DNA from 4 places in the Vibrio sp. E150_011 genome. Region 2 is predicted to be linked to each of the others. Evidence: predicted binding sites of a transcription regulator. Region 2 holds the regulator's gene; each other region holds the start of a gene.
The links. Region 2 encodes PurR, which represses purine synthesis genes. Its sites were predicted from a motif close to TNANGNAAACGTTTNCNTNA; they were not measured.

Region 1 (7,421 bases), on a different contig from region 2:
GAAACCCGGTAAAAATCAGGCCGCACCCAATAACTGGCAATCGAAATTTGGCGGTTCAGCATGGAAGCTGGATGAACAAACCAATGAGTACTTTCTTCACTTATTTGCTGAAGAGCAGGCTGATCTTAACTGGGAAAACCCTGCGGTTAGAAATGAAGTGAAGCAAGTGATCGAGTTTTGGGCCAAAAAAGGTGTCGATGGATTCCGTTTAGATGTCATTAATCTTATCTCCAAACAACAAGCGTTTATGGATGATGCTGCGGGGGATGGCCGTCGATTTTATACTGATGGTCCTCGGGTGCATGAATACCTTCAAGAAATTAGCAGCGCTGTTTTCCAAAAATATGGCTCAGTGACCGTCGGTGAGATGTCATCGACAACGTTAGAACACTGCCAGCAATACAGCGCGACAAATGGCAAAGAACTCTCTATGGTCTTTAATTTTCACCATCTGAAAGTGGATTACCCTGATGGTGAAAAATGGCGGCTTGCGCCATTCGATTTTATTGAATTGAAGAAGATTTTTAACCATTGGCAAACTGGGTTGCACAATCAAGGGTGGGGCGCATTGTTTTGGTGTAACCATGACCAGCCGAGAGTGGTTAGCCGTCTTGGGGATGATGAGCACTATCGAGTCGAGTCGGCGAAGATGTTGGCCGCATCCGTTCATATGATGCAAGGTACGCCATATATCTATCAGGGCGAAGAAATTGGCATGACCAACCCAAGGTTCTCTGAGTTATCACAATATCGAGACGTGGAAAGCCTCAATATGTATAAGGTGATGAAGGAATCAGGTGAATTAAATCACGATGAGATTATGGCTATTCTTCAGCAGAAATCACGTGACAACTCACGCACGCCTATGCAGTGGAGTGACAAAGCTAATGCTGAATTTTCGACAGGGACGCCTTGGATTGAGGTCGCAAGTAACTATCCTAATATCAACGCAAAGACAGCGCTTGCCGATAAGCATTCGGTGTTTTATTTCTACCAACAGTTAATCGCATTGCGAAAAGAGTTATCAGTGATTACGGATGGTCGTTATGTGGATTTGTACCCAATGCATGGTCAGGTACATGGTTACCTAAGAGAAAACGAGGACAGCCAATTGCTTTGTTTGAATAACTACTATGCAGAAGAGGTGCAGGTGTCGCTAGCCGAGCAATTTAATGGTCGGAAGGGTACGGTTGTGATTAGTAATTATGAGCAAGAGGAAGTGGTGAGGCTCACGAATATTGTGACTCTCAAGCCATACCAAACCATGGTGATTTTATTGCATTGATAGAAACTGTATGAATACCGTTTTCTTGTCATTCATGACTCAATAGCACGTAACAATAAGCCCCTCTTCGGAGGGGCTTATTGTTATTGATTTCGAATTTGTTACTGATGTCTAATCTGCGTCATGCTAGCCGTACGTGACGACATAACGTGTGGGTTTGTGATTCATGGCTAGTACAATATTGAGTACTACGGCGCCAATAATTGACACCAATATAACCGGTGGAGCAACGAAGAAACAAGACGCGAGTAAAATGGTGCAGTCGATGGCTAATTGTGTTTTGCCAACTGATATCCCAAAGCGCTCTTGTACGAATAAGCACAGTACGTTAAATCCACCAAGGCTTGAGCGATGGCGGAATAAAATGAGCATACCCAAGCCCATCAACAACCCACCTGCTATTGCGCAATACACCGTATTAATGTGGTCCACTGAAACAACATGATGCATATTGTCAGCAAATATGGAAACCAATGCACCAGAGATAGCACTACTTAACGCAAAGCGCTTGCCAAAGCGGCGCCAAGCCAACAGATAAAATGGACTATTGGCGGCAAAGTACAACATACCAAAGGAAACCGGCAAAAACTGGCTCAATAACAATGCAAGGCCGGTTGTACCACCAGTAAGTAGTTGAGCAGATTGTAAGAAGAATATGCCTTGAGCCACAATAAAGGTGCCCGTCAAAATGGCTATCCAGTCTTCTTTTAGTGAGTGTTTTTCCATCAGGTTAAAAGTCTTCCAATAACAATTCGCGGCAATAATAATAAAAAGGTGACCATTTCGATAGCTTGGGTGTGAAATTTGCGGTAAACCTATGTAATTCAATTTTTACACACTGTAAAACGAATTATTGACACTTTAGATTACCTCTATGGCTATTTTCACTTGGTACATGATGTAATCTAACGTTCACTATGAAAAAACTGCATGAAAAAGATCCATTTTTTTCTTTATGACCTAGATCAAATTATGTATCATGCGATTCATCAAATGTGGTGACGAAAACGTTTGCTTTTGGTCATTGTGTGGTTTTTTTGAAACTTTCAGTACAATCTGAGTCAGGAGATACAGATGCTAAAGCGTGATATGAACATCGCTGATTACGATGCGGAACTATTTGCAGCCATTCAAGAAGAAACTCTTCGCCAAGAAGAGCACATTGAGCTTATCGCTTCGGAAAACTACACCAGTCCTCGCGTGATGGAAGCGCAGGGCACTCAATTAACCAACAAGTATGCAGAAGGCTACCCAGGCAAGCGCTACTACGGTGGTTGTGAGTATGTCGATAAAGCAGAAACACTGGCGATTAATCGTGCCTGTGAGCTTTTTGGCTGTGAGTATGCAAACGTTCAGCCGCATTCTGGCTCTCAAGCGAACAGTGCTGTTTACATGGCGCTTTTAAATCCGGGTGATACCGTTTTAGGCATGAGCCTAGCACACGGCGGTCACTTGACTCATGGCTCTCCAGTAAACTTCTCTGGTAAGCACTACAACGTGATTCCTTACGGTATTGATGAAGCGGGTCAAATCAACTACGACGAAATGGAGCAGTTGGCGGTTGAGCACAAACCGAAAATGATCATTGGTGGTTTCTCTGCTTACTCTCAAATCGTTGATTGGGCACGTATGCGTGAAATCGCGGACAAAGTTGGCGCGTACTTCTTTGTTGATATGGCTCACGTAGCTGGTCTTATCGCGGCAGGTGTCTACCCAACACCGGTTCCACATGCTCACGTTGTGACCACTACCACGCATAAAACACTTGCAGGTCCACGTGGCGGTTTGATTCTTTCAAATGCTGGTGAAGACATGTACAAAAAACTGAACTCAGCGGTTTTTCCTGGTGGTCAGGGCGGTCCTTTAATGCACGTAATCGCAGGTAAAGCGGTGGCATTTAAAGAAGCGATGGAGCCAGAATTTAAAGCGTACCAACAACGTGTTGTTGATAATGCCAAAGCGATGGTTGCGCAATTCCAAGAGCGCGGCTACAAAATCGTATCTAACTCAACAGAGAACCATTTGTTCCTTGTTGACCTGATTGATAAAGACATCACCGGTAAAGAAGCGGATGCGGCTTTGGGTTCTGCTAACATTACGGTTAACAAAAACTCGGTACCGAATGACCCACGTAGCCCATTTGTAACGTCTGGTATCCGTATTGGTACACCAGCGATCACTCGCCGTGGCTTTAGTGAAGCTGATGCAAAAGAGTTGGCTAACTGGATGTCAGATGTTCTTGATAACATCGGTAACGAAGACGTGGTAGCAGCAACAAAAGCGAAGGTTCTAGAAATCTGCAAACGCCTACCTGTTTACGCGTAATTCGATGTTTAATGCCTTGCAGCGCAAGGCATTAACGTAAAAAAGCGAGCTAATTAGCTCGCTTTTTTTATGTCTGGAATTTACAGCCTGGCGTTACTTATTGATATTGAGTAATGTTCCAGATTTACACTTGAAGGAATAGTATTTACGACTCTCGTTAAATTGCCCCAGACCTTCACCGTTACAGTAATCAATATTGATGTCTCGCATGATTTCGAGGGTCTTTTCACTATTCATAGAGAATTTAGCGCCATCTTTACATACGACTCTTACACGGCCATCGTCACTGACAGAATAGAGATTGACTTCAGTGTTACATAACTCGAAGGAAGCCTCTAAGTAGTTGTCTTGCTGGGAGTTTTGAGCACAACCTGCAATGAGTGTGGCGGCAATGATCGGTAAACCTATTTTAAGCAGTTTCATGCTTACATCCTTGAATGGCTGATGTTTTTCATTAAGCCTACCTAAAAATGGCGAAAATGCGAGTGCGAGATGGTCATGTTGCATGTTTTTCTCAAAAAAAACACGGATAGCGCATCGCCAATCCGTGTTTCCTGTATCGAGCGCTGGTGATCGTCGATTACTTAATTTCAACGCCTTTTGCTTGTAGATCAGCGTGATAAGAAGAGCGCACAAACGGGCCGCATGCCGCATGCGTGAAGCCAAGATCAAGTGCGATTTCTTTTAGCTCATCAAACTCTGAAGGCGGAACGTAGCGTTCAACGGGTAAATGGTGGCGACTCGGTGCAAGGTACTGGCCTAGAGTCAGCATGGTGACTCCGTGGGCGCGAAGATCTTTAAGTACCTGTACTATCTCTTCTTTTGTCTCACCTAGGCCCATCATCACCCCAGATTTAGTGGGTACGTCAGGGTGCATGGCTTTGAATTTCTCTAGGAGCTGTAGAGACCACTTGTAGTTCGCTCCTGGGCGAGCCTTGCGATAGAGTCTAGGTGCTGTTTCTAGGTTGTGGTTGAAGACATCTGGCGGGTTGTCTTTTAATGCTTCTAGAGCCACATCCATACGTCCGCGGAAATCGGGTACGAGTGTTTCAATGCGAATCTCTGGGTTTAATGCGCGAATCTCACGCGTACAATTCGCAAAATGGTCAGCGCCACCATCACGTAAGTCATCGCGGTCAACAGAGGTAACGACAACATACTTGAGCTTCATGTCTTTGATGGTTTGAGCAAGCTTTTGAGGCTCATTGGATTCAGGTGCATTTGGGCGACCATGGGCAACATCACAAAATGGACAGCGGCGTGTACAAATTGCGCCAAGAATCATAAACGTTGCAGTACCGTGGTTAAAGCACTCCGCAAGGTTTGGGCAGGAAGCTTCTTCACAAACAGAGTGAAGATTATTCTTACGCATCGCCTTTTTGATCTCTTGGATGCGTTGGCTATCAGACGGTAGTTTGATCTTCATCCATTCTGGTTTGCGTAGTACTTCTTTTTGCTCTTCCGGCATGTTCTTTACCGGAATGAGTGCCATTTTATCTGCGTCGCGATACTTGACGCCTTTTTCCATTTGTATAGGTTTGCTCATCGTCTTATGCTTCTTCGCTGAATTCTACTTGTGTGTAATCAAGTAGTTTTATTAGTTCATTGACCAGCTGCTCTTCGACACTGGCGATACTTTTGGGGCCACCGAGTTGGCTGACTTGGATCATTTCCATGCCGGCATAGCCGCACGGATTAATTCTTAGAAAGGGGGCAAGATCCATATCGACATTTAAGGCCAGTCCATGAAATGAACACCCTTTGCGGATACGAAGCCCAAGGGAACAGATCTTTTTCCCATCAACGTAAACACCAGGTGCATCTGGCCTCGCGGCTGCGGCTATATTATAAGTGTTTAACGTATTGATGACGAGGTTCTCTATGTGAGTGACGAGATCTCGAACGCCTAATTTCTTTCTGCGTAGGTTAATGAGGAAGTAGGCCACCAGTTGACCGGGACCATGGTAAGTGACTTGTCCACCACGATCGCTTTTGACCACTGGAATATCCCCGGTATTGAGTAGGTGCTCTTCTTTACCCGCTTGTCCTTGCGTAAAGACCGGGTTGTGTTCAACTAGCCAGATTTCGTCACGAGTATCGTCATTACGATCATCAGTGAACGCGTGCATCGCTTTCCAGATTGGTTCGTAATCCTTGCGACCGAGCTTTCTTACTACTAGCTGATTCTTCACCGGCACTCCTAGTACTACTTAATAAAGTGTTCGCATTATAAACCTGATCGATTGCCTGAACTACCAGTAAATCGTGACAATTTAACGCTTTGGCTACATGTTTTATCTAACTTATTGAAAGATAAAAAGAAAGCAGCCAAGGCTGCTTTCAAAAAAAATTGAATTTTTAAAATTATTATAGAACCATGCGAACAATATCAATCTCACCTAACTCTTTGTACAAGGTTTCGACTTGTTCGATAGACGTGGCGGTAATGTTGATTGAAACGGCATTATAGGTGCCTTTTCCGCTTGGTTTTACAGTTGGAGTGTAATCGCCAGGTGCATGACGCTGGATAACTTCCACTACTTTTTCAACAAGTTCGGGCTTAGCGTAGCCCATAACTTTATATGTAAACGAGCAAGGAAACTCTAACAGGTCCTTGAGTTTTGCATCTGAATTGATGTTTAACATAATTGGGCTCCAAAAAATGAGATTGTTTACGACGGTGCGAATAGTAATGTCAAAGTCGACGAAACTCAAGATGAGTCCGTTGTCAGTAAGGATAGCAAAAGATATTTGTTAAAAAGCAACAAAGCCGCAAGAGGCGGCTTTGTTGTTCATCGTCGTTTAGTTAAAGCTTAGAAGAAGCTTTTCACTAACAATACGATATAGTCCCATAGACGGCTAAATAAGCTGCCTTCTTGCACATCTTCAAGTGCAAGTAATGGGTACTCGGCTACGTCTTTACCATCGAGTTGGTAGAATAACTTACCAACGACATCACCCTTAGAAATGGGGGCTTCAAGTTGTTTTTCAAGTACGAAGCTTGCTTTTAGGTTCTTTGCTTGTCCGCGAGGTAATGTCACGAACGTATCTTCAGCAACACCGAGAGCGACAGTATCTTTGTCACCCATCCAGACCTTTTCGTCTACGAACGTTTCGTTTGCAGTATGTGGATTAACGGTTTCAAAGAAACGAAAGCCATAGCTTAGGAGCTTTTTACTTTCTGATTTACGAGCATTGGCACTTTTTGTGCCCATCACCACGGCGACAAGGCGCATTTTGCCTTCGGTCGCTGAGCTTACTAGGCTATAACCCGCCTTGCTGGTGTGACCCGTTTTAATACCGTCCACATTCATGCTTTTATCCCACAGCAAACCATTGCGGTTATATTGTGTGATGCCGTTGTAAGTGAACTTTTTCTCTGAATAAACACGATATTCATCAGGAACGTCTTTGATTAAAGCGCGCCCTAATAGTGCCATATCATAAGGTGTGGAGTAGAGGTTTGGGTTGTCCAAGCCGTGAACGTTAGCAAAATGGGTATCTTGCATGCCGATAGAGCTTGCCCACGCATTCATGAGATCAACAAAGGCATCTTCAGAACCAGCAATGTGTTCAGCCATGGCAACACAAGCGTCATTTCCCGATTGGATGATGATGCCTTTGTTTAGCTCTTCAACGGTCACTTTCGTGCCGACTTCGATGAACATCTTTGAAGAATCAGGGAAATTTTTAGCCCATGCATTCTTGCTAATCGTCACTTCATCGGCCGGTGAAATCTTACCGCTTTTTAGCTCTTGGCCAATGACGTAACTGGTCATCATTTTGGTTAAGCTGGCAGGATGAAGCTGTG
Region 2 (7,421 bases):
CCGCTCTAGCTGGTTAACACTTCGAAATAATTTTCAAATAAATTATGTGCAGTTTTTAACAGCCGTTCCGTGAATTGTGATACCGTAATGCTCATCGCCATTACCTAAAAGATCCTATGTCAGAGAATCTACTGTTTCATAAAACTTACGCGCATCCTACGAGCAAAGAGTGGGTGGTGTTTGTACATGGTGCGGGTGGAAGTTCCTCGATTTGGTTTAAACAAATCAGAGCCTACAGAGAGCACTTTAATCTGCTGTTTGTCGATCTACGTGGGCATGGTAAGTCAAACGAGTTGATTAAAGATATTATGGCAAGTGGCTACACGTTTAAAAGTGTGACTATTGATATTCTTAAAGTGCTCGATCACCTTAAAATTCAATCGGCACACTTTGTTGGTATGTCACTTGGCACAATTATCGTCCGTAATATTGCTGAACTGGCCTCACCTCGAGTTCGTTCTATGGTGTTAGGGGGCGCTGTAACACGGTTTAATACCCGCTCACAGTTGCTTGTGAACCTAGGGAACTGGAGTAAGCATATTATCCCTTATATGTGGTTATATCGCTTATTCGCCTATATTGTTATGCCTCAGCGTGGACAAAAAGAATCTCGTCTTTTATTTGTGCGAGAAGCGAAGAAGCTGTGCCAGAAAGAATTTAAGAGATGGTACACGCTAACAACAGAGGTTAATCCACTTCATCGTTATTTCAAGGATAAAGAACTTCCTATTCCAACATTGTATTTAATGGGGGATAAAGACTATATGTTCATCCACCCAGTAAAAGAAATGGTAGCAGAGCATGAATCGAGCCGCTTGCTTGAAATTGAAAACTGCGGGCATGTCTGTAATGTCGAAAGACCAGATGAATTTAATAAACACTCCATCGCGTTTATTAAATCGGTACAGTAAAATAACCTTAAGTACTTTAATTGATGGTTAAGTGCTAACCGCTGAGTGCTAAGTGCTGACAGTTCCAGCATGCTCCAAACTGCGCTTCATTGAGCTCATTGCATTGTGGGCAGTGCCAGCTAGCTTGGTCGTGATTGTTCTCTTGTTGTTGCACCGCTAAGATTAACGATTTAGCTTTCGCCTCTTGGGATACTTCGTGTAACCAGATGTAAGGTAGGGAGCTTTCATCAAAAGGCACTTCGCCTCTCAATCCAAATACCCCCTCGCCACGTACCTCACACTGAACCCCTTCGGCAAACAGTTGCTGTTGCATGATATGTGTTTCGGTAGGATTATTACCTATGTATATCTTCATTTAGTCTGTACCTGGGGTGATTTTGAAAACCGAGCCATCGCCCATTTCGTGATTAAAGGAAATAACCCTAACAATGCAAAGGAAGCGAGAACAGCGGGTGATACTATGCCTGATAGACTGTCAATACTGGCGAGTTGGGTGCCTGCATTAAGGTAAACCGCAGTACCCGGTAGCATACCAAGTTGACTAACCAAATAGTATTTTGAAACGCGAATTGGGGTTAGCCCCATGAGTAGGTTAATTAGAAAAAATGGGAAAATAGGGATGAGTCTCAAAGAAAAAAGGTAAAAAGCACCATCCTTTTCAACGCCCTTGTTGATCGTCGCCAGTTTACCGCCGAACCGCTTTTGTACCCAATCACGTAGAAGAAAACGACTGCTAAGAAAAGCGAGCGTAGCGCCAATAGTACTTGCAAAAGAGACCAGCAATAAGCTCACCCAAAAACCAAATAACGCGGCGCCCAACAAAGTGACGACAGCGGCGCCTGGGACAGAGAAGGCGGTGATGGTGATATACAGAAAGAAATAGGTAAGCGCGGCAACCAAAAAATTATTGTCAATATAAGTGGCAAGCGCTGCCTGTTGTGCCTTGGCATTTTCTAACGTCAGGTATTGTCCAAACTCTACGCCTAGAAAAACAATAACGGCAACAAATCCTAAGCCCAATAACAATTTTTTACTCATGTCCTACTCCATGTCGATAATGCATCTTTAGTATAAGACACGAACATCGGAATTTAACTTTCAAACAGATAAAAAAAAATCAGCTAATGGGCTGATTTTTTTATAAGTAAGAGAGAACAAGTACTAATTGATATGATTGGCTAGCTCGTCGCGCTTGGCTTGTGGAATCACAGACCAGTGAGTACCATTAATCGCACCTTCTAACGCCCAAAGTAATTCGAGACCGACACTTGTCGAGTGTGTTTTTTGAATTGCCTTGAAGGCTTCAACGGATCCATGCTCTTGAAGTGAGTTCACCGATTCTATCCCCGCTTTTTTGAGCATGCGCTCTGTTGCAAGACGCAAATTCGGGAGATCTTTTAATCGGGTTGGTTTGCAGTCAGATTGTTTTACTTTTTCATCTTTTGCGTAATCCAACGCTGAGCGTGCATAGTTCAATATCAACTCACTGTCATTCCAGCTATCTTCAGGCAGGGCAAAATATTTTGTCACTACTGGGAATCCACGTTTTTTATAAACGTAAGGCTTGAAGCCGTTTTGCTTGAATGTCGCGACGGTTGTTGGGTTAGTTCTGATGTGTAATTTACTGTTCACTGCTAATGCAAACATCGTATCGTCAACAAAAATGCCAAATCCACCGAACATAGAGCGGGATTTGACTTTTCCAAGTTGAGCGAACAACTGCATCGAATTTTTTAATATTGGATTGTCCATATTTGTCTTTTCTCGGTGTTATTTGATTGTGTCACCAAAATCAGGTCCGAGAGTGTAGCAAACAGGCATCAATTCCTTGTTAAATTAAAAACAAGAATTCAGTGTCCTTTGCCATCGGTAACCCCGCTACCTACCATAAATGGTTTAGGCCGGAGGCTTTGCGTCCCAACTTTTCAGATGGTTTGCCCTGTGCGTGACTTTGTTAGAATAAAGAAAAAATGCGTTAATCTGCATTGAGATATAACTAAAGTGTGACGTTGCTTCAAAAATTAGGCGGGTATTTGTGCTTAAGAGGTAACATAAACTAACAATTAGGCGTCTAAAATCTGGGAACAAGATCAAAAAAAAGCGCCTAACTAGGCGCCTTTGTCATTTTGTTGTCAGGTTTTTGACAGAGTGGCGTTCAATTATCTCGGGGTGCATCTCAAATATACGTTTGTCATGACCTTTATCTTTTATGCGTTCTAGCAAAATCTCAAAGGCGTTCTTTCCGACACGACGTTTCGGTTGGTGAACCGTCGTCAGTGGTGGAGAAAAATACTCAGCAAGCTCAATGTTATCGTAACCAATCACAGAGATATCTTCTGGTACGTTCAAACCGAGTTGTTGTAAACGACTCATAAGGCCTAACGCCATCGTATCGTTAAAGCAGAACACGGCGCTTGGTCGTTCTTCCATTGCGGCAATACGATTCGCTGCGATGACCGCTGTGTCACACTCAAAGTTACCTTCAAATATACGGTCTTCTTTCATTTCGATGCCGGCTTCTGATAGCGCACGCTTGTAACCAATAATGCGTTCTTGGCACACCGCTTTTTCTAGGTGACCGCTCAAACATGCGATGTCCGTATGGCCTTTATCAATTAGGTATTTTGTGGCGAGATAACCACCTTCCTCCGAATTATCAATGATCTTATCTGCTTGCGAGCTCTCAGGACCCCAGTCCATGATCACTTTAGGAATATCGGAGTGACGATCAAGCATGCTAAGAAGCTCTTCTGTGAGATCTGAACACATGACGAGAATACCGTCGACGCGCTTCTCTGCTAGCATTCGAATGTAATCTCTCTGCTTTTCATACACGCCACCAGTGTTACACAGAATTAATGTGTAACCTTGACGATAGCAATAGCTTTCAACGCCATCGATAACCTCGGAGAAGAATAAGTTCGTTGATTGTGTAACCAACATACCGATGGTTTTCGTTGAGTTACATTTTAAGCTTCGCGCAACGGCGCTTGGCGCGTAATTGAGTTCTTCTACGGCGGCGTTGACTTTTTCTTGTGTGGCTTCGGCAACAAAACGTGTTTTGTTAATAACGTGAGACACAGTAGTAGTTGAAACGCCAGCTAGACGGGCGACATCTTTGATTGTTGCCATAGCTTTATCCTATTAGTAACGGCTTTTGCGTATGGTCAGCAAAAACGTCGTTGCGGTAATGCAGCTTTGTTTAATTAAAAAAGCGCTTTGGTGTATGGAATGCGTACCGAGTAAGTGAACCTAGTGACACATTGGATTCCAATTGTGGGTTAGCTATTCACCTGACAAGGACATAATAGCTAAAGATAGGAAAGCATGGGGCACTAAAATTTGGTTTTCGCATTGAAACGGCGGATTGTAATGCTAGTCGGTGACTCTAGCAACGTTTCAACCGACAAATTTGATGATAAATTAAAATTAATACGGGGTGACACCGCCACCTTGATTGATAGCGGTGTCTGCATCGGTTACTCAGCAGTTAAATAGTTAAGGTCTAACTGACAAAATGCAATGAGGAGTGTTGCTACCGCGGCGTAAAATCCAAATTCATCATACTCTTTACATTTTTTTTCGAATTGAGGCAGCCATGTCATCAAGTGCTGATTAAGGTAATCAGCTTGCTCTAATAATGCGTTGTTGATGTGCGCCTCGGACTCCAGTTCATTAGAACGAATAATAAGGTTGCCGAGAAAGTCCAACTCTATCGCGAGGTGATCGGCTGGCTCATTTAAGTCTTCAGAGACGGCGACATTGTGTTTTTTTAACAGCTCGGTCATGTCATTAGCCGGTTTATCATTGAGAAGACCTGATTCACCTATGTACATTGAGGCATAAGGTAATGCGCCATGCTTATCTGATTTAAGAAATAGGTCACAAAAATCTGCGGATAGCTCAAGTTGGGCGTCTTCTCGAGTCTGTAATCGGTTCAAGCCATCAATGAGTGTATTGATCGGCGCTTCGAGTGATGGGTTTTCACCGAGACCGCTCAAAAAAGAACGTATTTCGACACTGTGATATTTATCCAGTTCTTGTTGAGTAAGCTCTTTGGCAAATAGGCTAGAAAGCCACCAGTATATCTCTGCACGTTGTTCATTAAATGCTTTCAATTCTTGCATCTTGTTCTCTCCAAAAGTCTTGCCCTTATTTTAGACAATAAAAATGAACAGCAGTAAGGGCAATAATGAAAAAAATCGAACGTTTATGAAGATAAATGAATAAAAGAGCGGTTGATGGTTTTAAAGCGACACCAGATGGGCAAGGTTCTGATTGCATATAGTGGATAAAAAGTGTTCTTGTCTTGAATCAATAAAAACACGACTTTCTACACAATACCGTAATGTCCGCTAGAATTGTGACTAATTATGAATAGAATGGCTTCGGTCATAGATAGAATAGAAACGGTGAATATGAGTTATCACGTATTAGTAGTTGAAGATGATGTCGTTACGCGTAGCAAGTTGTCTGGTTACTTTGAGAGTGAAGGCTATTTAGTAAGCGAGGCTGAAAGCGGTGAAGAGATGCGACAAGTATTGCAGTCTTCCAGTGTCGACCTTGTCATGCTTGATATCAATCTTCCTGGTGAAGATGGTCTGATGTTAACTCGAGAGTTACGTAGCCAGTCTGATATCGGTATTATATTGGTAACAGGTCGTACTGATAGTATTGATCGGATCGTTGGCCTAGAAATGGGCGCAGATGACTATGTAACGAAACCGTTTGAATTAAGAGAATTATTGGTCAGAGTTAAAAACTTACTGTGGCGTATCGCCCAAGCTCGTAAGCAGCCCTTAATATCGCAAAGTGCCGAGAACGAGCATGTTGTGCACTTTGGGGAGTGGTTATTCGATAAACAACGCCGCTCATTAAGTTGCAATGGTGAACCAGTAAAACTGACAAAAGCCGAGTATGAGCTTTTAGTCGCGTTATCTACTTACCCTAATCAAGTTCTGAGTCGTGAGCGAATCTTGAACATGATCAGTCATCGAGTTGACGCGCCAAATGATCGCACTATTGATGTATTAATCCGACGTATGCGCACTAAAATGGAAGCGGATCCGAAAAACCCACAAATATTCATCACGGTTCATGGTGAAGGATATATGTTTGCGGGTGACTAGCGACTACGTTTAATTTAACGATGTAGGTTGCACTCTTTCACAAAAAATAGCGTGTCTCATCATTAAAAAACAGTACTCAATTGTAAAAAAAGCCAGGCGTTTAACACAGCCTGGCTTTTTACATCAATGTACTTAGATCCAGTGCACTTAGATCCAGTGCACTTAGAACCAGAGCACTTAGCGCCAGCGTACTTAGAACCACAGCAATTAGAGCGAGATGATATTATCCCTAGCTAAGGTTGAGCAGATTCTGCAGGTGGGCTAAGCGCCTTGTCAGAGTTAGTATCCACTGGCATGCCTTCATTTCCCTGTTCACCCTCAACGTTACTCTCTCCTACAACGGTTGCATCGTCGTCACCTTCTAACGTTGAAAGTGGATTATTTTCAGGCGTGAGCTCATCTGTAGACGACACTCCCTCGCTAGCAACCCAGTCACGTAACCTTTGCCATGCCAGCCCCATGGTTTCATGCCAGTATCGCTCTGTTTGTTCGAGGTAGCGAGCTTGTGGGGTATATTTTTGCCATGCTTGCTCAATATCTTTTTGGGCCAAAAAGTTAGTGGGCGCAGGGTAGGGTACTAAGCCTGCAGATTCAAACTCGTACATCGCTCTTTGCATATGACTGGCTGACGTCACAAGAACCAATTTTCTGTTTTTGACAAACGCGGTGGCTTGTCTCGCTTCTTCCCAGGTGTCTTTCGCGGTTTCAAGCAAAATAATCTCGGACTTAGCGACACCAAGTCCCAGTGCGACCTTCGCCATCATTCTTGCGTGGCTGACATCGGTGCCACCTGCGTATCCAGAGAGGATCATTTTTGCACCAGGGTACATACGCATAATTCGTATGCCTTCGCTGAGCCTCATAAGTGAGGTTCGACTAAGCTGCGACGTCGGAGGCAAGTCATCATCAACAGTATGACCCCCACCGAGCACCATGACATAGTCAATCGTTTCGTTGATCGGTAAGAAAGGCTTGTATTGACGCTCTAATGGCATCAATAATCGGCTTGACAAAGGTTGGAAGGCGATGAGAAAAATCCCACAAAGTGATACAAGAATAATCATGCATCCTATTCTGCGCCTTGCAGTAAACATAATAAGCGCGAGTCCCAAAAAACCTAGGATCAGCATAGCTGGCAAAGGCATTAGAAGGGATGACACGATTGTTTTCAGCTCAAACATAAACTAATAGTCCGAAAAAACACCACTTAACGCTAAAAAAGGAGCTTGCCCCTTTATTCCTGTCACTTATATGACAGAATAGCAGTCCGATTGGCTATCTTAACTTAATAAACCGTGATGCAAGACCGTAATTTCGACGATATCGCCCACAAATTTGCAAAAAATATTTACGGCTCAGAGAAGGGAGAAATACGCCAAAC
Region 3 (7,421 bases), on a different contig from region 2:
CACCAATGATACGACTGGCGCCAGCCATGCGCGCACCGATGATGGCTGACAGGCCAATACCGCCTAACCCAAAGATAGCGACGGTGTCGCCTTTCTCTACTTTGGCGGTATTCAGTACCGCGCCCATGCCCGTCGTGACACCACAACCCAGCAGACAAACCTCTTCAAGAGGGGCTTCTTTGTTTACTTTAGCAAGAGAAATTTCTGGTAGTACGGTGTACTCAGAAAAAGTTGAACAACCCATGTAGTGGTAAATTGGTTGGCCGTCTTTATAGAAACGTGTTGTACCATCTGGCATTAAGCCTTTGCCTTGTGTTTCACGAACGGCTTGGCAGAGGTTCGTTTTACCCGATTTACAGAATTTACATTCACCACATTCAGCGGTGTAAAGTGGAATAACATGATCGCCGACTTCAACGCTGGTGACACCTTCACCAATCATCTCAACAATACCACCACCCTCGTGACCAAGGATGCTTGGGAAGATGCCTTCAGGATCGTCACCAGATAAAGTAAACGCATCTGTGTGGCAAACGCCAGTGGCGACGATTTTCACTAATACTTCACCCGCCTTCGGCAACATAACATCAACTTCTTCCATTTTAAGAGGTTGGTTTGGCCCCCAAGCTACGGCCGCGCGAGATTTAATAAATTGTTCAGTCATGATTACTTCCTTCCAAAATCGGTAGAGATAGCGTTGTTATGATTCACGGGTGAATTCAGTCTTATAAGACTAGCTCACTGTGCGTCATTTGCATTTGATACCGCCAGTATATTTGTTTCTTAAAAAATGATAATTAGCAAGATTTGAAATAAACTATTACCACAGTGTAATAATCAGGGTGTTCTATGGCCGATTGGGAAGGCGTAAACGAATTTGTTGCGGTGGTTGAAAGCCAAAGTTTTACCGGTGCCGCGAAACGGCTTAACACATCGGTGGCCAATATTAGTCGTCGTGTGAATGCACTAGAACAGCGTCTAGGGGTAAAGTTGTTGGTGCGAACGACCCGAAAAGTATCAGTGACAGAAGCGGGGGAGAGTTACTTCCGACACTGTAAACCGCTACTTGAAGGCTTGATGAGTGCTGAGCTTGCGGTGACTCAATTGCAAATCGCCCCAAAAGGATTAATTAAGGTTACAGCGCCCGTGACGTTTGGGGAGCAATCATTAGCCCCCATTTTGCATCAGTTCCTAAAGCTCCACCCACAAATTGAGTTGGATGTTATGCTCTCAAACCAAAAAGTCGACTTAGTACAGGAAGGGTTTGATCTAGCGATTCGTTTAGGCCAGCTTGATGACTCGACAATGATGGCCAGAAAGCTGCTTGATCGGCAATTGTTTGTTTGTTGTAGTCCTGATTATCTGGCCACTTACGGCGAGCCGCATACGCTGTCTGAGATAAAAAGGCATCAATGTCTTAGAGGATCCGTTAAACACTGGCGCTTCTCAAATGGAGGCAGTGAGCGAATGATCAATATTAATGGTCGATTACAATGTAATAGCGGTTACGCATTAGTCGATGCAGCGTTAAAAGGTTTGGGTATCGTTCAACTTCCCGATTATTATGTGCAGTCTTACTTGGAGTCGGGCGAGCTGGTTGAATTGCTCACCGACTATCGTGGTGACAGAGAAGGTATTTGGGCGTTGTATCCACAAAATAGAATGCTAACGTCGAAGGTGAGAACATTGATCGATTATCTTGTTGAGGCATTTCGTTAACATGACAAAAGAACATACGGAAGAAGCGGTGATTTACAGCGAAGATGATCAGCGGTTTATGCGCCGAGCAATAGCGTTAGCGAATGAGGCAGAGCGCGAAGGAGAAGTCCCCGTCGGTGCGGTGCTTGTTAAAGACGGTGAGGTTATTGCTGAAGGATGGAATCGATCCATTGGCCAGCATGATGCAACTGCGCACGCGGAGATTCAGGTGTTGAGAGCGGCCGGGAAAACACTCGGGAACTATCGCCTACTTGATACCACATTGTACGTGACGCTAGAGCCATGCCCGATGTGCGCGGGTGCGTTACTACATAGCAGAGTGAAACGAATCGTTTATGGCGCGCCAGATTTGAAAGCGGGAGCGGCAGGGACGGTACTTAATTTATTTGAGAGTCAGGCTTCGTATCATTATGCTGATGTTGAGGCGGGGTTGTTGGCTGATGAGTGCCGAGGTCAGCTTCAAGCGTTTTTTAAGCGCAGACGAAAAGAGATCAAAGACGCCAAAAAAGCCAAGCGTGAACAAGAAGAAAAAGGAACAACAAACACCTGATTGCCAGGTGTTTGTACAAAATAGTTTAAGGTGCGATAAGCTGCATGAATGCACGATTACGCCAAATGATTTTTTTCTTGTTATTGGCCAGTTTACGTTTTCGGCGATTAGCCGAGACCGTTTTACTCAGGTTTTTTGATTGTACTCGTCTCTTAGCAAGCATGAAACGATCTCCTATCACTAATAATTAGTTGTCTCAGTGGGCAGGCAAGGGGGGAATCAAACATCCCTTATCCTCAAAGTGCGCTACAGGTGTATACATTGCGGATGTGACAATATCATTAATTTAGGATGAGTTGGCGCTTTTTCATAGTTTGAGTGCCGTCGCATAATAATCAAGGGTAAAAACGGACGTAACTTTCGACGCATTTTTACCCTTGGATGTCTGCTATCTCAGCAGGATTATTTTATCTGCACAAAGCCATTCTTATTGAGTGTCACCTGACGCGCTGGCTTCATTTGACGAGGTAGTTTCATTTTCAGGCGATGATGCGACTGCACTGCTGACCGAATGAGAGATTGAACCCTCAGCGCCAGATACCGGTTCTATGGGGGTAATGACCTCTATCCCCTCAGTGCTATTATCCAGTGCGGCCTCGGCGGCAATTTTCTTGTTAACGTGGCCAATAATACTTTGATAGTAGCGGCGAATGTTTTCGACATAGTTTTGAGCCTCATCTCCACGAGCATAACCATATCGAGTTTGACTGTAGTATTTCTTTTGGCGCAATAGAGGCAGGCGATCTTTAACATCAGCCCAAGCGTCAGGGTTACCACCTTGGCGCTTGGTTAGTCGTCGAGCGTCCATCATATGCCCAAACCCAAGGTTGTATGAGGCAAGCGCAAACCATATTTTTTCGTGTTCGGGAATGGAATCGGGGACTCGGCCGACGATATAGCGCAGGTACTGTACGCCACCACGAACAGACTGCTCAGGGTCAAGGCGGTTAGTCACATTGACAATTTTAGCCGTTGGTAGGGTCAGCATCATCATCCCACGCACCCCAGTTGGAGATTTGGCTACGGGGTTCCAATGTGACTCTTGATAGGCTAGAGCAGCAATTAGGCGCCAGTCGAACTCTTGAGAGTACTGTTTAAACAATGGTGACCATTTCGGTAGTTTACTGTCGAGAGCTCGAATAAAGGCGCGCGTGTCGACGTAATCGAATGTACCGATATGACCGATGTATTTCTCTTCTAGGTTGGCGAGGTCACCGCTTTGTTTGAGATTGCCAAAAAACTCGATAAGTAATGCGTATAAACTCTCATCATCCGATTTACGCATATACCAAGATATCGGTTGGTCCTCGGTCATTTCAAAAGCAAGGGCTAAATCTGGGTAGATTCGTTGCGAAAGAGAGAGTTCGACCGAATCTGCCATGGTGAACAGTAGCTCGCCTTCAGAGACTTGCTTGAGCAGATCGTTGACATCGGCATTGGCATCGACTTTGTAGTGAAATTCAGAGTTATTTTCCGCAACGTTATCCAACGTCCGCTCAAAGTGAGAGTCTTGTACGACAGCAAAGATGTCCTCCCCCTCGGCTTTTTCGACTAATTCCGCCTGATTTGCTAAAAGCTGTTCTAGGTTTCTTGGGCGCCATTGGCCCTTTTTATAGACTACTTGTTGGCTGACGTAATAATACGCTGGACCTGCTCTAAATTGCTTAATTCGTTGAGGAGACTGGCTTAGCCCTGCGGAAATAATATCAATCTCCCCTTTCTCTAGGGCAGGGAAGAGGCTCGCTAAACGATAAGCGGGTTTCATTTCCAGTTTTACGCCTAATTCATCAGCAAACTGACGTGCGAGCTCATAATCGAGCCCTGTCGGGCCATCGGGGCCGATATAATAAGAAAGCTGATTGTTAAGCGTGCCGACTCGAAGCACACCACGCTCTTTGATGCCTTCTAGCTCACTTTTAGGATCAGAATCAATCTGGCATCCAAAGAGCCCTAAAGATAAGGTCAACAAGGAGGCAAGCTTTAGCCAACGTATATCAGAAATATTTCGCATTAATTCATTTATCTCACAAGAACTATGTTGCCTTTATACCAAAGCTAGAACTTCTGGCAAAGCAACATCATAGAAACTCTCGTTTACTATCACTTTATCGACATTGAACGACGGTTTTTTGTCTTTCGAAAAAAAATGACGAAAACGTTTGCGTTAGTGGTTACGTCACAAAAAAAAATACACTATAATACGCCCGAATCAGGGTAGGAGAAATTGGCATACGTTCATTTTTATGATGTAACCAATTGAATTTATTCCAATATCACCTCAAATCAATTGCATAAGAGACCTAAGCACATGAGAATTTTGCGTGGCTCCCCAGCTCTTTCTGAGTTTCGTGTTAACAAGCTAGTCGATCTTTGTCGTGAACTAAGCCTACCTGTAACGGGTATTTATGCTGAGTTTGCTCACTTTGCCGATCTAACGTCAGACCTAGACGCGTCTGAAATTGAAAAGTTGGAAAAGCTACTGACTTACGGACCAACAATCGAAGAGCACGAACCAACGGGCACATTGTTACTTGTCACGCCTCGTCCGGGTACTATCTCGCCATGGTCGTCTAAATCGACAGACATTGCGCATAACTGTGGTCTTAATAAAGTCTCACGCTTAGAGCGTGGTACCGCTTTTTATGTTGAGTCTTCTACTGAGCTAACTAAGCTTCAATTAGTTGAGTTAAAAGCGATTCTTCATGACCGCATGATGGAAGTTGTTTTTTCTGACTTCGATTCAGTGTCGGCGCTCTTCACGGTAGCAGAGCCTGCTCCTTATGCTGAGGTTGACTTATTGAACGGTGGCCGTAAAGCCCTCGAAGAAGCGAACATCACGCTGGGTCTTGCACTCGCAGAAGATGAAATTGATTACCTTCTTGAAAGCTTCACTGAAAAGCTAGGTCGTAACCCGACTGACATCGAGCTTATGATGTTTGCACAAGCGAACTCAGAGCACTGTCGTCACAAGATCTTTAACGCTGATTGGACTATCGATGGCGTTAAGCAAGAAAAATCATTGTTTAAGATGATTAAGAACACGTTCGAAGTAACACCAGAGCATGTGTTGTCTGCTTATAAAGATAACGCCGCTGTCATGAGTGGTTCAACCGTTGGACGTTTCTTCCCTGATCCAAAAACACGTCAATATAACTATCATCAAGAAAAGACTCACATCTTGATGAAAGTAGAAACGCACAACCACCCAACGGCAATCTCTCCGTGGCCAGGTGCATCAACAGGTTCAGGCGGTGAAATCCGTGATGAAGGCGCAACCGGTATTGGTGGTAAGCCAAAAGCAGGTTTAGTGGCGTTCTCTGTATCTAACCTTAAGATCCCGAACTTCGTTCAGCCTTGGGAAACGGATTTTGGTAAGCCAAGCCGTATCGTAACAGCGTTGGATATTATGCTAGAAGGCCCACTAGGTGGCGCGGCATTCAACAACGAATTTGGTCGTCCTAATCTACTCGGTTACTTCCGTACTTACGAAGAAAAAGTTAACTCTCATAACGGTGAAGAAGTTCGTGGTTACCACAAGCCAATCATGCTTGCTGGTGGTCTAGGTAACATCCGTGATGATCATGTTCAAAAGAAAGAGATCCCAGTCGGTGCAAGCCTAATCGTGCTTGGCGGTCCAGCGATGAACATCGGCCTTGGTGGCGGTGCGGCATCTTCAATGGACTCTGGTTCTTCTTCTGAAGATCTAGACTTTGCTTCTGTACAACGTGAAAACCCAGAGATGGAACGTCGTTGCCAAGAAGTTATTGACCGTTGTTGGCAGCTTGGTGATGCGAACCCAATCGCATTTATTCACGATGTAGGCGCGGGCGGTATCTCGAATGCACTTCCTGAGCTGGTAGACGATGGTGAGCGTGGCGGTATTTTCAACCTACGTGACGTGCCAAACGATGAGCCGGGCATGAGCCCACTTGAGATCTGGTGTAACGAATCTCAAGAGCGTTACGTAATGGCGGTTGCTGATAAAGACATGGCAACGTTCGATGCCATTTGTAAGCGTGAGCGTGCACCATACGCAGTCGTTGGTAAAGCAACGGAAGAGCGTGAGCTTAAACTTGAAGATTCACACTTCGACAACACACCAATTGATATGCCAATGGACATCCTATTAGGTAAAACGCCTAAGATGCACCGTGATGCGAAAACGCTAAAAGCAAATAACCCAGCGATTGACCGTTCTGGTATCGAAATGAATGAAGCGGTTGACCGTGTTCTTCGCTTGCCAACCGTTGCCGAGAAAACATTCCTTATCACCATCGGTGACCGCTCGGTAACTGGCCTTGTTGCTCGTGACCAAATGGTTGGCCCATGGCAGGTTCCTGTTGCTAACTGCGCGGTAACTGCAGCTAGTTACGACTCTTACCACGGTGAGGCGATGTCTCTTGGTGAGCGCACACCAGTGGCACTACTAGACTTCGGTGCATCGGCTCGTCTAGCGGTTGGTGAAGCAATCACTAACATCGCAGCGACGAACATCGGCGATATCAAACACATTAAACTGTCAGCGAACTGGATGTCTCCAGCGGGTCACCCAGGTGAAGATGCTGGTCTTTACGAAGCGGTGAAAGCCGTTGGTGAAGAGCTTTGTCCTGCACTTGGCTTAACGATTCCAGTTGGTAAAGACTCAATGTCGATGAAGACCAAGTGGGAAGATAATGGCGAGCAAAAAGAAGTCACGTCTCCGCTGTCTCTTGTTATCACTGCATTTGCCCGTGTTGAAGATGTTCGTAAGACAATCACGCCGCAGCTTCGTACCGACAAAGGTGATTCAAGCCTAGTACTTATCGACCTAGGTAACGGCAAAAACCGTATGGGTGCAACAGCACTTGCACAGGTTTACAAGCAGCTTGGTGATAAGCCAGCAGACGTAGACAACGCAGCGCAGCTAAAAGGTTTCTACGAAGGCGTTCAGGCGCTAGTTGCTAACGACCAAGTTGTCGCTTACCACGATAAAGGCGATGGTGGTTTATTCGTAACGCTAGCTGAAATGGCATTCGCAGGTCACTGTGGTGTTAATGCTAATATTGAAACATTAGGTGAAGACGCATTAGCCGCATTGTTTAACGAAGAGTTGGGTGCTGTTATCCAAGTTCGTAACGATGACCTAGACGCCGTACTTGCTACGCTTGCTGCA
Region 4 (7,421 bases), on a different contig from region 2:
CATCTTGATTACAGACATGTTTAGTCCTCTCAACTAAAAATAAATAATGTTTTTGAAAACTCGGCATCTTGCCAAGTTTATGAATTCATCAACTGCTTACTTATATTGAGCTAATCAATATTAATTTCAACCCTCAAAATTAATATTTTACCCAAGCTCAAGTAGCATCTTAAACTATTGCGACGCTTTCATGGCTAATGCCGTATCAAGCATCCGATTGGCGAAGCCCCATTCGTTATCACACCAGACCAACATTTTGACCAGACGCCCATCACTGACTCGCGTTTGCGTTCCATCAACAATGGCACTGTGTGGGTCATGATTAAAGTCGATTGAGACTAGCGGAGCTTCAGTATAGTCAACAATGCCGTCTAATGTACACCGAGAAGCGTTAATAATGACTTGATTTACGTCATTAACTTTCACATTCGTATTTATAGTTACACTTAGATCCATAGCGGTAACATTAACTGTTGGTACTCGGACAGAAATCGCTTCAAATTTGTTAGAAAATTTCGGAAATATTCTCTCAATACCCTTATGAAGCTTTGTATCAACAGGAATGATCGACTGGCTGGCTGCTCTAGTTCGGCGTAAATCAGTATGATAGGCATCGATGACAGGTTGATCATTCATCGAAGAGTGGATCGTGGTAATCGTGCCTGAATCAATGCCAAACGCATCATCAAGTACTTGTATTATAGGGACAATACAGTTCGTAGTGCACGAACCACTGGAAACAATCGTGTGCTCTTGTTTAAGAGAATCATGATTGACACCATAGATAATCGTATTATCTATGTCATTCGCGCCAGGATGTGAAAACAAAACCTTGTTCGCACCTGCCGCGATATGCTCTAGGCCGTCTGCACGACTCCCGAACACACCCGTACAATCAAGTACAATATCAACCTCTAGATTTCGCCAAGGAAGTAGGTTGATTTCCGCTAAATGCAAGATACGAATACTATCAAACTGACCATCTTGGTGGTTCACATAAAGGTGTTCTTGGTCATGAGTGATCTTTTTACCAAAACGACCATGACTCGTATCATATTGAAGCAGGTGCGCCATTGCTTCAGGTTGCGCCAATTCATTGACTGCGACGACTTTAATTTTATCGTTTTTGCCGCTTTCATAAATCGCTCGAAGTACATTTCGTCCTATACGCCCAAAGCCATTAATCGCTACCTTTAGCATCGTACAACACCTTTTTGTTCACATAATTAAGGCAAGCATATTAACTGATCAACATCAGTTTCGCATCCCGACTTAATCACACATACACAAGAATAATATCCAAGCATAAAAAAACCGAGCCACTAGGGCTCGGTTACTACAACAAAATGAAATAACTCAGCCTATCGCTTAAGCGAGTAATTCTTTTGCTGTGTTCACAACGTTTTCTGTTGTAAAGCCAAACATCTTGAATAGCTCACCTGCTGGTGCAGACTCACCAAATGTCGTCATACCGATGATCTTGCCACCAAAGCCAACATATTTGTACCAGAAGTCAGCAATACCGGCTTCAACAGCAATACGAGCGGTCACGTCAGATGGCAATACTGATTCACGGTACTGCGCATCTTGCTTATCAAACGCATCCGTTGCTGGCATAGAAACCACACGTACCGCTTTGCCTTCAGCAGTCAGTTGCGCAGCAGCTTCAACTGCTAGTTCAACTTCAGAGCCAGTAGCGATGATAATTAATTCAGGCTTACCTGCACAATCTTTCAGGATGTAACCACCCTTGGCGATGTTTGCTACTTGCTCTGCGTTACGCTCCTGCTGTGCTAGGTTCTGACGAGAGAAGATAAGCGATGTTGGACCATCTTTACGTTCAATAGCCAGTTTCCAAGCCACTGCCGATTCCACTTGGTCACATGGACGCCATGTGCTCATGTTTGGTGTTAGGCGTAGCGAAGCAATTTGCTCAACCGGTTGGTGAGTTGGGCCGTCTTCGCCTAGACCGATAGAGTCGTGCGTGTAAACCTGGATGTTCTGAACTTTCATCAGAGCTGCCATACGCATCGCGTTACGAGCGTATTCCATGAACATTAGGAATGTTGCACCGTATGGTACGAAACCACCGTGCAAAGCGATACCGTTCATGATCGCAGTCATACCAAACTCACGAACACCGTAATGAATGTAGTTACCAGAGAAGTCTTCAGCTGTTAGCGACTTAGAACCAGACCACATTGTCAGGTTAGAAGGTGCAAGGTCAGCAGAGCCACCCATAAATTCTGGTAGCATTTGACCAAATGCTTCTAGCGCATTTTGTGACGCTTTACGTGATGCGATGTTTGCAGGGTTAGCTTGAAGATCAGCAATGATTGCCGATGCTTTTTCTTCCCACTCAGCTGGCAGTTCGCCATTTGTACGACGAGTAAACTCAGCCGCAAGTTCTGGGTAAGCAGCTGCGTAAGCGTCAAACTTAGCATTCCACGCCGCTTCTTTTGCTGCGCCCGCTTCTTTTGCATTCCATTGTGCCGAGATATCAGCTGGAATTTCAAAAGGACCGTGCTCCCAACCCAGCGCTGCTTTAGTTGCTGCGATTTCATCAGCGCCTAGTGGTGCACCGTGGCAGTCGTGCGTGCCGGCTTTGTTTGGTGAACCAAAACCAATAACAGTTTTAGTACAAATAAGTGTTGGGCGAGGATCCGCTTTTGCCGCGATGATTGCCGCGTTAATCGCATCAGAGTCATGACCATCAACGGCAGGGATAACATGCCAGCCGTAGGCTTCAAAACGCTTAGGCGTGTCGTCAGAGAACCAACCTTCCACCTCACCATCGATAGAAATACCGTTGTCATCCCAGAAAGCAACCAGCTTACCAAGACCAAGAGTACCAGCCAAAGAGCAGGCTTCGTGAGAGATGCCTTCCATCAGACAGCCATCGCCCATGAACGCGTAAGTAAAGTGATCAACGATGTCATGACCTTCTTTATTAAATTGCGCAGCCAGTGATTTCTCTGCCATTGCCATGCCGACTGCATTCGTGATGCCTTGACCTAAAGGGCCTGTTGTCGTTTCAATGCCTGGAGCGTAGCCGTATTCTGGGTGACCTGGTGTTTTAGAGTGCAATTGACGGAAGTTTTTAAGATCGTCAATAGATAATTCATAACCACTTAGATGAAGCAGAGAATAAATCAGCATTGAGCCGTGGCCGTTTGACAAAATAAAACGGTCGCGATCAGCCCATTCCGGGTTTTGAGGATTGTGATTTAGGTGAGAGCGCCAAAGTACTTCGGCGATATCAGCCATACCCATAGGGGCACCTGGGTGACCAGAGTTGGCTTGTTGAACACCATCCATGCTAAGCGCGCGGATTGCATTAGCTAATTCTTTACGAGACGACATGTCTGCTCCTGAGTGCATTAAGCGAATTTCAAGTTGATTCCTTGCTGAACAATAATCAGCGGCAAGCATTGTCGCAAAGCCCCCTAACCTCTGCAAACTTTTTACCGATATTTTGAGTACTTTTGCTGTGTTTTTTTGCACGTTACACCCCTATCTGCCTTAAAATACGCAAACGTTTGGCTATAACTTAAAAGTAAAAATCGCTTGATTCTCACACATCGATGATTAAAATAGACGTCTAGATGTAGATACACCTACAAAATATCATTGAATTTTTTATAGGCCAGCACAATATCGCTGGCTTTATTAACTGTAATTGGAGCTCTCATGGCTAAGCACCTGTTCACTTCTGAATCCGTATCAGAAGGACATCCTGATAAAATTGCTGACCAAATTTCTGATGCTGTACTTGACGCAATTTTAGAGCAAGACCCGAAAGCGCGTGTTGCTTGTGAAACTTACGTAAAGACTGGCATGGTAATGGTTGGTGGTGAAGTCACGACCTCAGCGTGGGTAGACATCGAAGAGATTACTCGTGAAACCGTTCGCGAAATCGGCTACGTTCACTCAGATATGGGCTTTGATGCGGATTCTTGTGCCGTACTGAACACGATTGGTAAACAATCTCCAGACATCAACCAAGGTGTTGATAAAGCTGATCCAAAAGAACAAGGCGCTGGTGACCAAGGCATCATGTTTGGTTACGCAACTAACGAAACGCCAATCCTAATGCCGGCTCCTATTACTTACTCTCACTTACTTGTTAAAAAGCAAGCTGAAGTTCGTAAGAGCGGTAAGCTTGACTTCCTTCGTCCAGATGCGAAATCTCAAGTTACCTTCCAATACGACCAAGGTAAGATTGTTGGTATCGATGCGGTTGTACTTTCAACACAGCACTGCGATTCAGTCACAACACCTGATCTTCGTGAAGCGGTAATGGAAGAGATCATCAAGCCAGTTCTTCCAGCAGAGTGGATTAACAAAGACACCAACTTCTTCATCAACCCAACCGGTCGTTTTGTTATCGGCGGCCCTATGGGTGACTGTGGTCTTACGGGTCGTAAGATCATCGTTGATACGTACGGCGGCGCAGCTCGTCACGGTGGTGGTGCATTCTCTGGTAAAGATCCATCGAAAGTTGACCGCAGTGCCGCATACGCAGCACGTTACGTAGCGAAAAACATTGTTGCTGCTGGCATGGCAGATCGTTGTGAGATTCAACTGTCTTACGCCATTGGTGTTGCTGATCCTACGTCAATCATGGTGGAAACGTTTGGTACTGAGAAAGTCGCTCACGACATCATCATTGAAGCAGTTCGTCAGAACTTCGATCTACGTCCATATGGTCTTCAAGAGATGCTGAACCTGCTTCAACCTATCTACAAGCAAACCGCAGCTTATGGTCACTTCGGTCGTGAAGAATTCCCTTGGGAAGCGACTGACAAAGCAGCAATGCTGCGTGATTTCGCTGGCATCAAATAGCGATTAATTCCACGCTATAACTAAGCTCAAAGACTAAAAAGCCCTTATCATTTGATAAGGGCTTTTTTACTTCAGCGTAAAATATATTAACTTCAACTATTTCAACCGCTTTGTTGCAAATTTGTTAACTTAACACTTGTAACACGTCTTTTCTATCCAGCAAAAAATTGTGTTTTCTTCCGTCTCGGTCAATAGTTAACCATAAGAGGACCGATGCAGAATGAGAATAACGCGAACTCATCATCACGCATCCCGACTCCATTATGGGAACACGTTGCGCCAAATCGTGAGCGATAAAGCTCACAACAATCGTTCATTTCCCGACATCAGAGACGAAGGCCAGATTGTCAAATCAGGGAGGACATATGCCTCGAACCGCTCAGACTGAAGACTTCCAAAAGAAAGACGAAGTCAAAGATCAAGATTACGCTAAAACCATACCTTGTAACCAAGTGAGTATTTCTGCGCCTTTTCATTGGCTGGCACTTGGGCTTCATGACTTAGTAAAAATGCCCGTTATTAGCGCATTTTACGGGCTATGTTTTACCGCCGCCGCCGTGGCGATAGTTCAGCTTGTACAATGGCAAGGTACCCATCTTGTTATCATGCCAAGCCTAGTCGTCTATATGCTCATTGGCCCTTTCCTTGCGCTTGGGCTTTATGACGCGGCTTGGGAAAGAGAAAAAGGTCACAAAGCCAGCCTGTTTCATTCAATGAAAGCCATTGGCCGTAACTCAACCTCACAATGGGCTTTTGCCGTATTGCTTGCCGTCGCCATGATATTTTGGATGCGAATAGCCGCGCTACTGCACGCCCTATACCCTTCCGTTCAAGGCGCTCCGTTAACTGAATTTGCACCATTTCTTATCACAGGTTCTGTGATTGGTTTGGTGATAGCCAGTGTTATATTCAGCTTGTCAGCCTTCTCGATTCCTTTAATGATGGAGCGTAGAGTCGATGTAATGACAGCGGTGTTTACCAGTTTCAATGCCGTCAAATCTAATATCCCAGCCATGGTGGTATGGGCATTTATAATCTGTGGTGGAATCCTTATCGGGTTTGCTACCTTTGGCTTAGGGATGATGATAACCATGCCTATCCTTGGTTATGGAACCTGGCATGCGTACCACGAGGTGATAAAGAAGCGCCACCATCCTTAGCCTTGCTTGATTTACTCATGGACTACAATACAATAACGCCCTCTTTGGGCGTTATTGGGTTTTCGGTGTGCATCCGTCGTTATCTACAGATTTACAATACTTAGCATCAAAACGACTGGCTCATTGCATATCGGTTGCTGAGCAGTATTTTCAACAGACATTCCCTATCCCATCACTCAGTTTTAAACTCAAAGGAAAAACGGCAGGAAAAGCCTATTTGCAACCCTGGGAGATTCGATTGAATCCCATCCTCTTTAGTGAGAATCAAGATGCATTCATTGAGGAAGTCATTCCTCATGAAGTCGCTCACCTGCTGGCATTTAAGCTATATGGTCGTGTTCCCCCTCACGGTAAACACTGGCAAGCTATCATGCATAACGTGTTTAAAGTCATTCCAAAGACAACCCACCAAATGGATATCTCTTCTGTTCAGGGCAAAGTTTTTGAGTATCACTGCCAGTGCAGTACCTACCCTTTAACGATTCGAAGACATAATAAAGTACAACGGCAGCAAGCGAGTTATCGATGTACTAAATGTCACGAAGCACTGCGCTATTCTGGCCAGCAAGGCTAAACCCTGTGCATCATAAAAATTCAACTCAAGCGAATCTACCCGCTTCCTCGGTTAATAATCATTAAGTTAGTAGTCATCATTAATAACGCGATCTACACTAGGTTATCTCGTACTTATCTCAGACTATTTAATGAAAATTCATCTCATTTTACTCTCCTTAATCGGGTTAATTTTTATTCCTCAGCAGGCTTTTTCAGCACCACCGAGCAGTTTTAGTTCGGCAAAAAGGCAGGCGGTAAAAATCTATGCCGATCATCCTGTCAGCTTCTATTGTGGCTGTGACATTCAATGGCAAGGTAAAAAAGGGACACCCGATCTCGCCTCTTGTGGTTACCAAGTCCGAAAGCAGCAAAAGCGGGCGAGTCGCATTGAATGGGAACACGTTGTACCCGCTTGGCAATTTGGCCACCAGCGTCAATGCTGGCAAGAGGGGGGACGAAAGAACTGCACTAAAAATGACAAAACATTTCGCCTAATGGAAGCCGACCTTCATAACTTGACCCCGACGATTGGAGAGGTAAATGGCGACCGTTCAAACTACAATTTCAGTCAGTGGAATGGCATTGATGGTGTCAGCTATGGGCGGTGTGAAATGCAGGTAAACTTTAAGCAACGCAAAGTCATGCCTCCTGACAGAGCAAGAGGGTCGATCGCTCGCACGTATTTGTATATGAGCCAAGAGTATGGCTTTACACTATCAAAGCAGCAAACCCAGTTAATGAATGCTTGGAATCGAACGTATCCGGCGGATGCTTGGGAGTGTGAACGCGACAAGAGAATTGCAGCCCGCCAGGGCAACCGTAACCCTTACGTCGCAGAGGCTTGTCAGAACGGATCATAAC

Region 1: glyA (serine hydroxymethyltransferase) is a predicted target of PurR. The motif match lies at 2,285-2,304, and genes of this name have one in related genera.
Region 3: purL (phosphoribosylformylglycinamidine synthase) is a predicted target of PurR. The motif match lies at 4,417-4,436, and genes of this name have one in related genera.
Region 4: metK (methionine adenosyltransferase) is a predicted target of PurR. The motif match lies at 3,528-3,547, and genes of this name have one in related genera.

What each region holds. Positions count from the first base shown of each region.
Region 1 covers NZ_JBHFOL010000003.1:317,103-324,523, forward strand. The annotation lists gene treC (alpha,alpha-phosphotrehalase) at 1-1,285, shown strand, start outside; gene ACE1OE_RS07550 (YitT family protein) at 1,412-2,011, opposite strand; gene glyA (serine hydroxymethyltransferase) at 2,360-3,610, shown strand; gene ACE1OE_RS07560 (hypothetical protein) at 3,704-4,033, opposite strand; gene lipA (lipoyl synthase) at 4,191-5,156, opposite strand; gene lipB (lipoyl(octanoyl) transferase LipB) at 5,161-5,802, opposite strand; gene ybeD (DUF493 family protein YbeD) at 5,978-6,256, opposite strand; gene ACE1OE_RS07580 (serine hydrolase) at 6,424-7,421, opposite strand, start outside.
Region 2 covers NZ_JBHFOL010000019.1:585-8,005, reverse strand. The annotation lists gene ACE1OE_RS20825 (alpha/beta fold hydrolase) at 117-911, shown strand; gene ACE1OE_RS20820 (DUF2007 domain-containing protein) at 946-1,266, opposite strand; gene ACE1OE_RS20815 (TVP38/TMEM64 family protein) at 1,263-1,949, opposite strand; gene ACE1OE_RS20810 (TfoX/Sxy family DNA transformation protein) at 2,073-2,663, opposite strand; cyclic di-GMP riboswitch class I at 2,777-2,860, opposite strand; gene purR (HTH-type transcriptional repressor PurR) at 3,033-4,043, opposite strand; gene torD (molecular chaperone TorD) at 4,391-5,038, opposite strand; gene torR (two-component system response regulator TorR) at 5,330-6,040, shown strand; gene elyC (envelope biogenesis factor ElyC) at 6,274-7,221, opposite strand; partial or broken gene ACE1OE_RS20785 (methyltransferase domain-containing protein) at 7,336-7,421, shown strand, end outside.
Region 3 covers NZ_JBHFOL010000010.1:66,512-73,932, reverse strand. The annotation lists gene ACE1OE_RS15645 (S-(hydroxymethyl)glutathione dehydrogenase/class III alcohol dehydrogenase) at 1-664, opposite strand, end outside; gene ACE1OE_RS15640 (LysR family transcriptional regulator) at 850-1,719, shown strand; gene tadA (tRNA adenosine(34) deaminase TadA) at 1,721-2,269, shown strand; gene ACE1OE_RS15630 (hypothetical protein) at 2,295-2,432, opposite strand; gene mltF (membrane-bound lytic murein transglycosylase MltF) at 2,697-4,280, opposite strand; gene purL (phosphoribosylformylglycinamidine synthase) at 4,578-7,421, shown strand, end outside.
Region 4 covers NZ_JBHFOL010000003.1:14,807-22,227, reverse strand. The annotation lists gene ACE1OE_RS06330 (phosphoglycerate kinase) at 1-18, opposite strand, end outside; gene epd (erythrose-4-phosphate dehydrogenase) at 175-1,200, opposite strand; gene tkt (transketolase) at 1,369-3,363, opposite strand; gene metK (methionine adenosyltransferase) at 3,691-4,845, shown strand; gene ACE1OE_RS06310 (DUF2189 domain-containing protein) at 5,211-6,005, shown strand; gene ACE1OE_RS06305 (SprT family zinc-dependent metalloprotease) at 6,073-6,579, shown strand; gene ACE1OE_RS06300 (endonuclease) at 6,710-7,420, shown strand.